4 regions of the Marinomonas primoryensis genome follow, and region 1 is predicted to be linked to each of the others. Evidence: predicted binding sites of a transcription regulator. Region 1 holds the regulator's gene; each other region holds the start of a gene.
What was found. The regulator sigma-54, encoded in region 1, starts transcription at its own class of promoters, with help from an activator protein. The targets are predictions, from matches to a motif close to TGGCACNNNNNTTGCTNT.
Positions count from the first base shown of each region.

Region 2: a site for sigma-54 is predicted at 1,453-1,470, ahead of codB (cytosine permease). Genes of this name have one in related genera too.
Region 3: a site for sigma-54 is predicted at 1,483-1,500, ahead of MP3633_RS06705 (CmpA/NrtA family ABC transporter substrate-binding protein). Genes of this name have one in related genera too.
Region 4: a site for sigma-54 is predicted at 1,763-1,780, ahead of MP3633_RS14750 (ammonium transporter). Genes of this name have one in related genera too.

Region 1 covers NZ_CP054301.1:1,860,444-1,863,621, reverse strand. The annotation lists gene lptB (LPS export ABC transporter ATP-binding protein) at 1-599, shown strand, start outside; gene MP3633_RS08515 (RNA polymerase factor sigma-54) at 675-2,153, shown strand; gene ptsN (PTS IIA-like nitrogen regulatory protein PtsN) at 2,171-2,620, shown strand; gene MP3633_RS08505 (HPr family phosphocarrier protein) at 2,631-2,900, shown strand; gene mgtE (magnesium transporter) at 2,908-3,178, shown strand, end outside.
Region 2 covers NZ_CP054301.1:2,627,498-2,630,675, reverse strand. The annotation lists gene MP3633_RS12160 (PucR family transcriptional regulator) at 1-154, opposite strand, end outside; gene codB (cytosine permease) at 151-1,407, opposite strand; gene katG (catalase/peroxidase HPI) at 1,758-3,178, shown strand, end outside.
Region 3 covers NZ_CP054301.1:1,465,939-1,469,116, forward strand. The annotation lists gene MP3633_RS06695 (ANTAR domain-containing response regulator) at 1-172, shown strand, start outside; gene MP3633_RS06700 (CmpA/NrtA family ABC transporter substrate-binding protein) at 169-1,359, shown strand; gene MP3633_RS06705 (CmpA/NrtA family ABC transporter substrate-binding protein) at 1,713-3,122, shown strand.
Region 4 covers NZ_CP054301.1:3,174,287-3,177,464, forward strand. The annotation lists gene MP3633_RS14735 (outer membrane protein assembly factor BamD) at 1-449, shown strand, start outside; gene MP3633_RS14740 (glutathione S-transferase) at 471-1,133, opposite strand; gene MP3633_RS14745 (cold-shock protein) at 1,224-1,436, opposite strand; gene MP3633_RS14750 (ammonium transporter) at 1,892-3,103, shown strand.

The DNA.
Region 1 (3,178 bases):
CCACCTGCTTTTATATGATAGTTGGCATGGTATCAAATGACGCTGGCGGCATATTTATCGATGGTGTAGACATCACTAAAGACGCCATGCACACTCGCGCTCAAAAAGGCATTGGCTATCTTCCTCAGGAAGCCTCCATTTTTCGTAAAATGTCTGTCGAAGACAATATCACGGCCATTTTAGAAACGCGTAAAGCACTAACAAAAAGCCAACGAAAAGACAGACTCGAAGATTTATTAGAAGAGTTCCACATCACCCACATTCGTGAGAACTTAGGAATGGCACTATCGGGTGGAGAAAGACGACGTGTTGAAATAGCAAGAGCCGTTGCTATGAACCCTAAGTTCATCCTACTGGATGAACCTTTCGCCGGCGTGGACCCTATTTCTGTCGGCGACATCAAGCTCATCATCAAGCACCTTCAAGAAAGTGGAATCGGCGTCCTAATTACCGATCACAATGTTAGAGAAACATTAGACATCTGTGATAAGGCTTACATTGTTGGCAACGGTTATATTATTGCTTCTGGCGATGCCAGCACCGTCATCAACAATGAACAAGTAAAAAAGGTCTATCTAGGCGACGACTTCCGTCTGTAACCCCTTATCATTGCTGTAGAAAGGGAGTAGTATGCATAACTCGTTCCAATTCATTCAAATAAAAAGAGTTGCTCTATGAAGCAGTCTTTGCAACTAAAACTCGGCCAACAGCTGACCATGACACCACAGCTACAACAAGCCATTCGCTTGCTGCAGCTTTCCACGTTGGACCTGAAGCAAGAAATTCATGAATTTCTCGAATCTAACCCTCTTCTTGAGCTAGATGACGACGAACAAATTCACAACGATCAACCTGCAAGCATTGAATCAAAAAGCGCTCCTGAGGCGACACTTGATAGTAATAGTGAAGAAGCGCGCGTTGAATCAGAGTGGACTGAAAGCATTCCTGAAGAACTGTCTATTGACAGCAGCTGGGATGACACATACCAAAGCTCTGCTGCGGCCGTCAGCGATCATAATAGCTATGAAGGTGAAAGCGACTTCGAAAGCCGCAACGCTCCAGCAGAAAGCATACAAGACCATCTGATCTGGCAATTAAATCTAACTCATATATCTGACAGAGACATTGAAATTGCTTACGCTATTATCGAGTGCGTTCAAACCGATGGCTATCTAAGTATTTCAACTCAAGACATTTGGGAATCACTTTGTGTCGAATTAGAAGATTTAGACATGGAAGAAGTCATCGCAGTTCAACACAGACTGCAACGCTTTGACCCAGTTGGCGTCTGCTCTATTGATTTGCGAGACTGCTTGCTTGTTCAACTAGAAGCATTCCAAAGCCACCCTCTTTATAAAAGCACACACAATCTCATTGACCATTATCTACCACTACTAGGCAATCGAGATTTTGCACAATTAAGCCGAAAAACAAAACTAAAAGACGAAGCACTAAAGGAAGTTGTTAATTTAATACAACAACTTAACCCGCGTCCTGGCTCAGTTATAGATGCAGATGATACGGATTATGTCATTCCTGATGTTTCCGTCAAAAAACACAATGGCATATGGCAAGTTGAGCTAAATAATGACGCCCTACCACCCATCAAAATAAACGAAACCTATTCCGCCATGGCAAGTACAGCTGCAACCACCGCAGCAGACGTAAGCTACATTAAAACCTCTCTTCAGGAAGCCAAATGGTTTATGAAAAGCTTACAAAGCCGCAACGAAACACTCTTAAAAGTGGCCAGCTGCATAGTAAGTCGACAAATTGATTTCTTCGAATTAGGTGAAGAGGCCATGAAACCTATGGTTCTTCATGATGTCGCCGAAGAAGTTGGCATGCATGAATCAACAATTTCTAGAGTAACAACACAAAAATACATGCACACACCAAAAGGTATTTTTGAACTCAAGTACTTTTTCTCAAGTCATGTCAACACAGCGTCAGGTGGAGAATGTTCTTCTACCGCAATACGAGCTATGATTAAGAAACTTGTGGCTGATGAGCCAGCAAAAAAACCACTAAGTGATAATAAGTTAGCCGCTGTTTTGGCTGACCAAGGCATACAGGTTGCTAGACGAACTGTGGCCAAATATCGAGAGGCGATGAATATCCCTCCTTCCAATGAACGAAAACGACTGATCTAAACGGAAACCATTTCATCATGTCCTTGAAATCATTATTAAAAGCTGAGCTCGTTCTGGCGAAGCAAGATATTGTTAGTAAGAAACGAGTTTTAGAAAGTATCGCCGACGTTGCATCCAATCGGTTGCATTGCAATAACGAGGCCGTTTATGACGCCCTATTAGGGCGAGAAAAACTTGGAAGTACAGGCATAGGTAACGGCATAGCTATACCCCATTGCCGCCTAGAGTCTGCAAACCATACCGCTATTGTCGTTATGTCATTACAAACTCCAATAGATTTTGACTCGATTGATAAGAGAGCCGTTGATCTTATATTCGCCTTAATCGTTCCGCCTAATGAATGCGATCAACATCTTGCAACACTGGCTCAGATCGCAGAATTAGCTCAATCGCCTGAAGCGCTCGACAAGCTACGAACCGCTCAAACCAGCGAAGATCTATTTAATATTTTTGACTCATTAATATAGGAAGTAAAGCATGCAGGAAGAGTCCATCACCATCATAAATAAACTTGGCTTGCATGCTCGCGCTGCTGGCAAATTAGTGGAAACGACGTCACGCTTTTCTTGTGATATCACTATAGAAAAAGACAGTCGCAATGTGGACGGCAAAAGCATTATGGCAATGATGATGCTTGCCGCTGGAAAAGGAACGAGCATTCGAATCAAAACCAATGGAGAAGATGAAGAAGAGGCAATCAAAGCCGTTGTTGAATTAATTAACAATCGTTTTGGTGAAGACGAGTAATACGGCCATGTCAGAGAAAACCACTCTTAATCATCTTAAAACGATTACCGAATCACTCGAATCCGGCGCCACGATGCAAATCCGTTATTTACTTAACGGCGCCTTGCCAGTGCAAGATGTTGCTCGATTATTAGAGTCCTCTCCACCAAAAGAACGTAAGCTTCTCTGGGAGCTAATCGAAGCAAAGAATGAAGGCGAGGTTCTACAATATCTCAGCGAAGATATTGGTGTTCAATTCATGAAGAATATGGATACAGAGCGACTTATCGCCGTATCCG
Region 2 (3,178 bases), 770 kb from region 1:
AAACCAGTTCGCCACCGCTGATCCAAGCTTGAATAGAATCGTTTTCAGCGACATAAGGCCAACGCACAATACGTTGGCCTCCGGTTAATCCTGCTCGAAAGGTAATGCTTTCTAGCCCTGGTAAGCGGGGGATGTCTGCGCAACAAATACTCACTGAGCGTCTAGCGCTTTGGCTGTTTTGCGAAAAGCCAGAAAAGATAAAATACCGTATGACACCATAGCCATCAAAACGCCAACGATAGGCGGCATGATAGGAGAAGCATAAGCTGCAGCGGAAGCAATAGCGTAAGACCCAAGTCCAATCCAGTTAAAATCTGGTAACTGAGCGTTTGCCAATAATGGATATTGGCCTTTATGGCGCAGCCAGAAATCGGCCATGATCACACCGCCGATGGGTGGAATAAAGGTCCCCAGTAAAACTAGAAAAGGAATCAAGAAGTTATACATGCCAAAGACAGCCATTGTCGTCCCGATGGCGGCTCCAATGACGGTAATGGTTCGACGTTTGTCAGTACGAAGCAGGTTACAGCCCGCAACAGCAAAATTATAAATTGTATTGTCTTGAGTTGTCCAAATATTCAGAAACAACATAAGTACAGCTAGCACGACAAAACCTTGCGCCAGCATGACATCAACAATGTCGGCTTGTTGATAGATTAATGTGCCAAGAGCGCCGGTTAATACCATTAATCCATTACCGATGAAGAATGCGGCCATGGTTGCCCATATTGCGATTTTGCCACTCTTAGCAAATCGGCTCCAGTTGGTTGCTTGAGTGGCACCGCTGACAAACGTTCCAATAACAATGGTAATGGCGGCAGTGAAACTTAAACTTTGAGTCGGTTCAATACCGAATAAAACAGACACACCGCCTACATCGACTAGTCCAGTGTAAAGACTGATCAAGATAAAAATAAGCATGGCGGGAACCGCTACCCGCGACAGCATGTCCATACCGCGAAAGCCAATCATGGCGGTAATACAGAACGCCATGCCGAATAAAACCATTAAGGGCGTTTGCCAAGCGTCTGGAGTACCTGTTACCTTGACCAAAACAATGGCAAGTGTCGCCGTTCCCCACGCATACCAGCCAATTTGAGTGAAACCAAGAATAAAGTCTGACAGTTTACTGCCAATTTCTCCGAAGCAAAAACGTCCCATGAGTACGCTGTTTAGACCACTTTTATAAGCGATAAAAGCCAAACAAGAAGCGTAAGTGCCGAGCAGCAAGTTGCCGACCAAAATAACTAAGAGCAATTCGAAAAAAGAAAAAGCCGTGCCTAATGTTCCGCCAGCCCACATAGTAGCGGTAAAGAAGGTAAATCCAAGTAGAATAAACGCCATTGGTAATAAACCTCGGCGTTTACTTTTGGGTACTTCAATTAATGGATAATCTGATTGCGTCATAGTCGTCTCCCATGATGAATAAGCCAAAATAGCTTACTAGGTTTATAAGCAACTAATGAACCAATAGTTAGCCAAATGTTTTTATCAAGGTTATTTGAGGCGATATGACGAATAATTTCAGTAAATGTTTATGCGCTTTACACAATACTTGACTGGATTGGCGGAGTTGAATTTATAGGCGATGACGGTTTACTTCTGCCTTGAGTGCATCATGAAGAGGCATTAGCAGTGAGTGATATGTTGCCTATGGTGCTCTTAGTTTTTATTTATTGGTTACTTGTATTTTTTAAGTCTATAACTATAGTCACTCAAGAATAAAGTGTTCTAAGTCACAAGTAGGAGAGAAGATTATGTCGAATGAAGGTAAATGTCCTTTTAACCATGGAGCTGCTGATTCTAGTCAGTCTGCAGGACGTGGTAACTCTAACAAAGACTGGTGGCCAAATCAGTTGAATTTAAATGTTCTTCATCAACATTCAGCTAAATCTAATCCAATGGGTGAGGATTTTGATTACGCTGAAGAGTTTAAAAGTCTTGATTTAAACGCTATTCAGCAAGATCTTCATACGCTAATGACGGATTCACAAGATTGGTGGCCAGCAGATTATGGCCATTATGGACCGTTTTTTATTCGTATGGCTTGGCATAGCGCCGGTACTTATCGTACCGCCGATGGGCGTGGTGGAGCGACATCAGGAACACAACGTTTTGCACCACTAAATAGCTGGCCAGATAACGTCAACTTGGACAAAGCGCGTCGTCTGCTTTGGCCTATTAAGCAAAAATATGGCCGTAAAATATCTTGGGCTGATTTGATGATTCTTGCTGGTAATTGCGCTCTCGAATCGATGGGATTCAAAACTTTTGGATTTGCCGGTGGTCGAGTTGATGTGTGGCAACCAGAGGAAGATATTTATTGGGGTTCAGAAGGCGTTTGGTTAGAAGAAAGTGGCGGTAAGAATAGCCGTTACTCCGGTGAACGTGACTTAGAAAATCCTTTGGCTGCCGTACAAATGGGCTTGATCTACGTTAACCCAGAAGGGCCAGATGGCAAACCAGATACGTTGGCGTCTGCTCGTGATATTCGTGATACGTTCGCCAGAATGGCGATGAACGACGAAGAAACAGTTGCTTTAATTGCAGGTGGTCACACATTCGGCAAGGCACACGGTGCCGGTGATGCCGGTCAAGTTGGTAATGACCCAGAAGCATCGGGCTTAACTGAACAAGGTTTTGGCTGGAACAATACTCAAGGCACGGGTAATGGTGTTGATACTATTAGTAGTGGTCTTGAAGGTGCTTGGACGAAAAACCCAATTAAATGGGATAACGGTTTCTTTGATAACCTATTTGACTACGAGTGGGAACTAACTAAGAGCCCCGCGGGTGCTTGGCAGTGGGCGCCAAAAGGCACTGCTGGATCTAACAGTGTGCCAGATGCTCATGATGCAACGAAACGACATGCACCCATGATGTTTACGTCGGATTTAGCATTACGAGACGATCCAATTTATGCACCAATCTCAAAGCGTTTTCATGAAAACCCAGATCAATTAGCAGACGCTTTTGCTCGTGCTTGGTACAAATTGACTCATCGTGACATGGGGCCGGTCTCTCGTTATCTAGGGCCTTTAGTTCCTCAAGAGGAACTTATTTGGCAAGATCCGATTCCCGCAACAACACATGAATTGGTGACGGAACAAGATATTGCGGTTCTTAAAGAAAAGCTTGCAAATTCTGGTTTGTCTGTCGCTCAGTTGGTATCGACGGC
Region 3 (3,178 bases), 390 kb from region 1:
AGATAGAAAATTGATAGACAAAGCGAAAGGCTTGATTATGAAGCATCAAAAATGTGATGAGCCTGCTGCTTATCAAGCCCTTAGAAAGCTGGCGATGGATCGCAGTCAGCGTATGACCGACGTTGCTCGAAATATCATATCGGTGATGGAATTAATGGGAGGTTCAAAGTGAACCTAAATAAACCAATGAACATTATTCTTAATAGCGAGCCTGTCCGGGTGGGTTTTATCCCATTAATTGATTGCGCCCCTTTTGTTATTGCTCACGAAAAAGGCTTCTTCACTCAGGAAGGGGTTGAGGTTGTTCTTTCTAAAGAAGCCTCTTGGGCTAGTATCCGGGATAAAGTTGCGTTCAATTTACTGGACGGTGCACACATGTTGGCGTCTATGCCAATTGCGGCCAGTTTAGGTATTGGTACGATTAAAACCGCCATGCAAACCAGTTTTACCGTTAGTCATAATGGCAATGGCATTACGATTGGCAATGATTTGTATAAACAGCTTCAGAAATACGCTAATTCATCTACTGAGATTCGTTCCGGTGTTGCATTAAAACGATTCATAAACAGTCGTGAGCCGCAATCTGAGCCACTGCGTTTTGCGATGGTTTACCCTTACTCTTCTCATAATTATCAATTGAGAGATTGGCTTGGTTGTGCGGGAATTGATTCAGACAAAGATGTTCAGATTATTGTTGTCCCACCGGTAAAAATGGTGGATAGCCTAAAAAAGGGTGAAATAGATGGCTATTGTGTTGGCGAGCCTTGGAACAGTCTTGCGGTAGAGCAAGGCGCCGGTCATATGCTGGTTACTGGCTATGAAATTTGGGGGAGCACGCCGGAAAAAGTATTTGGTGTGAATTCTATCTGGGCAGAGACAAATCCACAGATTCATCTTGCAATGATTCGAGCGTTAGAGAAAGCCTGTACTTGGGTGGATGAGCCCGAAAATCGAACCGAGCTCTTGAATATATTAAGCCATCCAGATTATCTGAATTGCACCATGGAGCAGTTGGTTTATGGGTTTGGTTCAATTAAGCCGAAAGGGCAGTTTGATTGGCCGATGGAAGCGTATCAGCGCTTTTCGGGTCACGAAACCAATAAGCCTTTACCCAGTTATGCTTTGTGGATTATGGCGCAGATGTATCGTTGGCAGCAATTAACTCAAGTAACTTCAATTAATCATGTGGCAGAGCAAGTGTATCGACAAGACCTTTATTACCAAGCGTTAGGACTTGAGGTTGAACGGGATGATTCGTGGCGTTTATCTACTCAAGAAGAGTCAGAATGGTTTGGTTCGGTAGCGTGCGGGAAAATTCGTTTACACCCAGATGGCATATTGAAAGGGTTTGTTAAATAACGTGTCTTTTTATAGTGCGCCGCGCATAGAAATAGGGCGTAAGCGACGGTGGTTCATGTTATACGTGCTTATAAAAGTAAAAAATTTGAATAAAAACCAATAAAATCAGTGTCTTATTTTTATTGGCACGCCGTATGCTTTATTTTAGAAATAAGGTTAAATATATAGAACTTACTGTATGTTTTTCGAATTTACATCTTGGTGAAATGAGCAACGATGCTTAATTTTTACCCACATTACAGATAGTTCAATGTAGAACTATTTATGAATGGCAAAGGCGCCTGTGAACACATTTTTGTGATTCACATGCGCCTTTTTTTGTTTTTATCACTTTTCTAACGCGGAGCATGGCTATGACTATGAGATCTTTTAAAGCGGCTTTATCTTTGTCGACAGCAGCATCTACCACTAAAAAAGCAGGACTGTCTCTATTGGTTGGTTCTGTACTTTTTTCCGGTATGGCTCAGGCTGAGCTTGGTTATCCAGAAAAAGAAGAGCTGAAATTTGGCTTTATCAAATTGACGGATATGGCGCCGTTGGCGATTGCCTACGAAAAGGGTTACTTCGAAGATGAAGGTTTGTACGTCACGCTAGAAGCTCAGGCTAATTGGAAGGTTTTGCTAGATAGAGTTATTGACGGGCAGCTTGATGGAGCACATATGTTGGCGGGGCAGCCTCTGGGCGCGACGATTGGCTACGGTACTAAAGCACACATTGTTACCGCTTTTAGCATGGACTTAAACGGTAACGGCATTACTGTTTCCAATGATGTTTGGGCTGAAATGAAAAAGAACATTCCACATGATGCCGATGGAAAACCCGTTCATCCAATCAGTGCGAGTGCTTTAAAACCTGTTGTTGATGGTTATAAAGCAGAAGGTAAACCTTTCAAAATGGGGATGGTTTTCCCCGTCTCTACCCATAACTATGAGTTGCGTTATTGGTTAGCCGCTGGTGGTATTCACCCTGGTTACTATGCACCAGCGAAAGGCGACACGAGTGGTCAGATTAATGCTGATGCTTTGCTTTCTGTAACGCCGCCACCACAAATGCCAGCCACGATGGAAGCCGGAACGATCCATGGCTACTGCGTAGGTGAGCCTTGGAACCAGCAAGCCGTCTTTAAAGGCATTGGTGTTCCAGTGATTACCGATTACGAGATTTGGAAAAATAACCCAGAAAAAGTATTCGGTGTGAGCAGTGATTGGGCTGAAGAAAATCCAAACACACACATTCGTGTCGTAAAGGCGATGATTCGAGCGGCTAAATGGCTAGACGAAAATAACAATGCAAACCGCCCAGAAGCGGTCGAAATCTTATCTCGTAGTGATTATGTCGGTGCGGATTACGATGTTATCGCCAACAGTATGACAGGGACTTTTGAATACGAAAAAGGCGATAAGCGCGATGTGCCTGACTTCAACGTCTTCTTCCGCCATCACGCGACTTACCCTTACTACAGTGATGCAATCTGGTACCTAACGCAAATGCGTCGTTGGGGGCAAATTGCCGAGCCGAAATCAGACGAGTGGTTTATGAAGACGGCGAAAGAGGTTTATCGTCCAGATATTTATGCTCAAGCGGCTAAAACGTTAATTGAAGATGGTCTGATGACAGCGTCTGAGTTTCCTGACTTTGATAAAGAAGATGGATTTAAAGCACCACAAAGCGAGTTTATAGATGGTGTTACCTATGACGGCAAGCATCCTAATGATTACCTGAAAAGTTTTAAAATTGGCTTGAAAGGCGACGATCAAATATAAGTCAAGTGAATACCAAGGCGGCTAATAGGTCGCCTTATTCGTCAAATTGAGTGAGA
Region 4 (3,178 bases), 1.3 Mb from region 1:
ACTTAGACCCAAGCGAAAGGGACTCAAAAGAACTGGCAAAGGCATTTAATGAACTTGCAGACTTTACCTCTCGCTACCCGAACAGCTCCTTTGCTCCTGATGCAAAAGCACGGATGTATTATTTACGTGAAATGGTGTCACGCCATGAATTGCAAGTGGCTCACTATTATTTAAAAAGAAAAGCACCTCTTTCTGCTTTGCGTCGCAGCCAAGAAGTCATTCAGCATTACCCAAGCACTCGGTCTGTCGAAGAAGCACTGGCGATTTCAGTCCAATCTTATAACGATCTAGAACAGACAGATTTAGCGCAAATAAATCTTGCCGTGTTGAAACAAAGCTTCCCCAATTCTTCGCATATTGACACTGAAGGTAACTTCATTGCCCTTGAACTTCCAAGCGACGCTGACCCAAGCTTTTTATATTGGGTTACCTTTGGGCTAATCGATTAATATCAAGTAACCACGAACCGCTTAGCAAGCAGGGAAGAGGATTTCCTCTTGACCTGCTTCCCAAGCTGTATTTTTAACCATCACAACAGATTTAAACCTTTCAGAATTCAAAAAATTAGCCAACCACACTTTTACGTTGTGATATTCAGATAATTCAAACCACGCTTGGTCAACAGCAGCAAATTGGCGAACAAATGGGAACACCGCAATATCTGCCACACTAACACTCTCACCGAATATAAATGCACTTTTCTTTAAACGCTTATCTAAACGCTGTAAAAAAGCCTCACCTCTACGACGGTAATAAACGCCACTAAATTCTGGGTGTCGATCTGCGTATTTATAACGATCCAACCAATACTTAAAGAAGCGATCATTATATTTTATCCATGCTTTCACTTTATTTTTTTTAATAATTTGAAAGGGCCATAGAGCATCCAAAGAAATGCAACCATCAGCCTTTGAAAGCGCCCAAAAAATAATATCCAAACTTTCTGGGTATCTAGCGCCATCTACATCTATAAGCTGAGGTACACTTGACCGACCACCCAAGGACAATAAGGCGGCAGGCTTTGACTTTAAGACAACCTCCCTTAAATACACAGGCACGCCTAAAAGATCGATAACGTATCTAGCCCTTATGGCATAAGGGCAACGCCTAAACGAATACAGTACTGGTAACACAATAACCTCCGATATTTAGCGTACAAATTATAAGCATAAAAAAGCCATGCTGTATAAAGCATGGCTTTTTAAAAATAAGTAAAGGTTCAACTATACAATCGTTACATTCTCAGCCTGAGGGCCTTTTTGCCCATCAGTAACTTCAAAAGTCACTTTTTGACCTTCTTGAAGAGTACGACGACCATCACCGTTTATAGAACGGAAATGAACAAAAACATCAGCTCCACCTTCACGCTCAATAAATCCAAACCCTTTTTCATCATTAAACCACTTAACAATACCTGATACTAACTGACCTGACATAACAACCTCATTTTTTATGTTGCCCTTAAATAAGCAATCTTTTAACTACGCTAAAAATAATCAGACTTTCAGCAACGATCTAACCGTTAAACATATTATAAAAAATTCGAACTTAATAAATACGCTAACACTTCGATAATATGTCGTACAAAATAAAATAGAAAGCGAATAGAAACCAAGTATTGTTAAAAAAAGTAATAGTAAATACGTAATGACCATAGTGCAAAATCAAAATTCAAAGCGCACCTGCAGCAATCAAACCACTAAAAACCCAAAACAGTGCATTTCCTAAAAGATAAAAAAAAAGCACCAATAAAATGCATAACTGGAATAATTATTGCTTAACTTCAGAACAAATTTAGATTAACAGAATAAAAAGCCCATAAAGCCCCATAAAAGAGCACCGGAAAGTAAGAAAATCCATTACGGTGCAATAAAAACATTAGGAGCCATCCGTGACCCCCACAAACAGTGCAGTAGAAATGCTCGTTTCCAGTTCAAACACTCTTTTCATACTACTTGGCGCAATTATGGTATTTGCCATGCATGCTGGCTTTGCTTTTTTAGAAGTCGGTACAGTACGTCATAAAAACCAGGTCAATGCGCTCGTCAAAATCATGACAGATTTTGCAGTATCGGCACTTGTCTATTTCTTTGTAGGCTATCAAATTGCCTATGGTGTCAACTTCTTCGAAAGTGCAGCCACCTTATCTCAGGAAAATGGCTACGCACTAGTGAAATTCTTCTTTTTGATGACGTTTGCTGCCGCGATACCAGCGATTATTTCAGGCGGTGTTGCTGAACGAGCAAAGTTTTATCCTATGTTAATATCCGCCGCCGTTATCGTTGGCGTCGCTTATCCATTTTTTGAAGGCATCGTATGGAATGGTAATTATGGAGTTCAAGGCTGGCTAGAAGAACAATATGGCGCTCCTTTCCATGACTTTGCAGGGTCCGTTGTCGTTCACGCTTTTGGAGGCTGGGTTGCTCTTGCTGCTATCATTTTGCTTGGCACTCGTAATGGCCGTTTTAGGCATGGTAAATTAGTCGCCTTTGCGCCATCGAACATTCCTTTTCTTGCTTTAGGGGCTTGGATCCTTTGTATAGGTTGGTTTGGCTTTAACGTCATGTCTGCACAAACGCTAGACGGTATTAGCGGCTTGGTCGCCGTAAACTCTCTAATGGCCATGGTTGGAGGTATTATTGCTGCCATGATATTTGGTAAAAATGATCCGGGATTTATTCACAACGGCCCATTGGCTGGGCTCGTTGCAATATGCGCGGGATCAGACATCATGCACCCCATTGGCGCATTAGCAACTGGCGCATTTGCTGGCGCAATTTTCACATTCTTATTCACCCATATTCAGCAAAAATTCAAACACACCGACGATGTTCTTGGTGTATGGCCACTACATGGCGTTTGTGGTGCATGGGGAGGCATTGCAGCAGGAATTTTCGGAACAGAGGCACTTGGAGGATTAGGCGGCGTTAGCTTTATGTCTCAGCTTGTAGGGAGCCTAGGTGGCATTATAGTTGCCACATTATCTGGATTTATTGTTTACGGTATGGTTAAAGCCGTCAGCGGATTACGCCTAAGCGAAGAAGATGAATTCAATGGTGCAGACTTGTCCATTCATAAAATTGGCTCTATTGGCAAAGAGTAAAACGCTCTAGTTCACTACGAACTCAAAGCCAAAGTTTGATCTGACTTTTTTTCATTAGATCAAACTTTGGCTTTT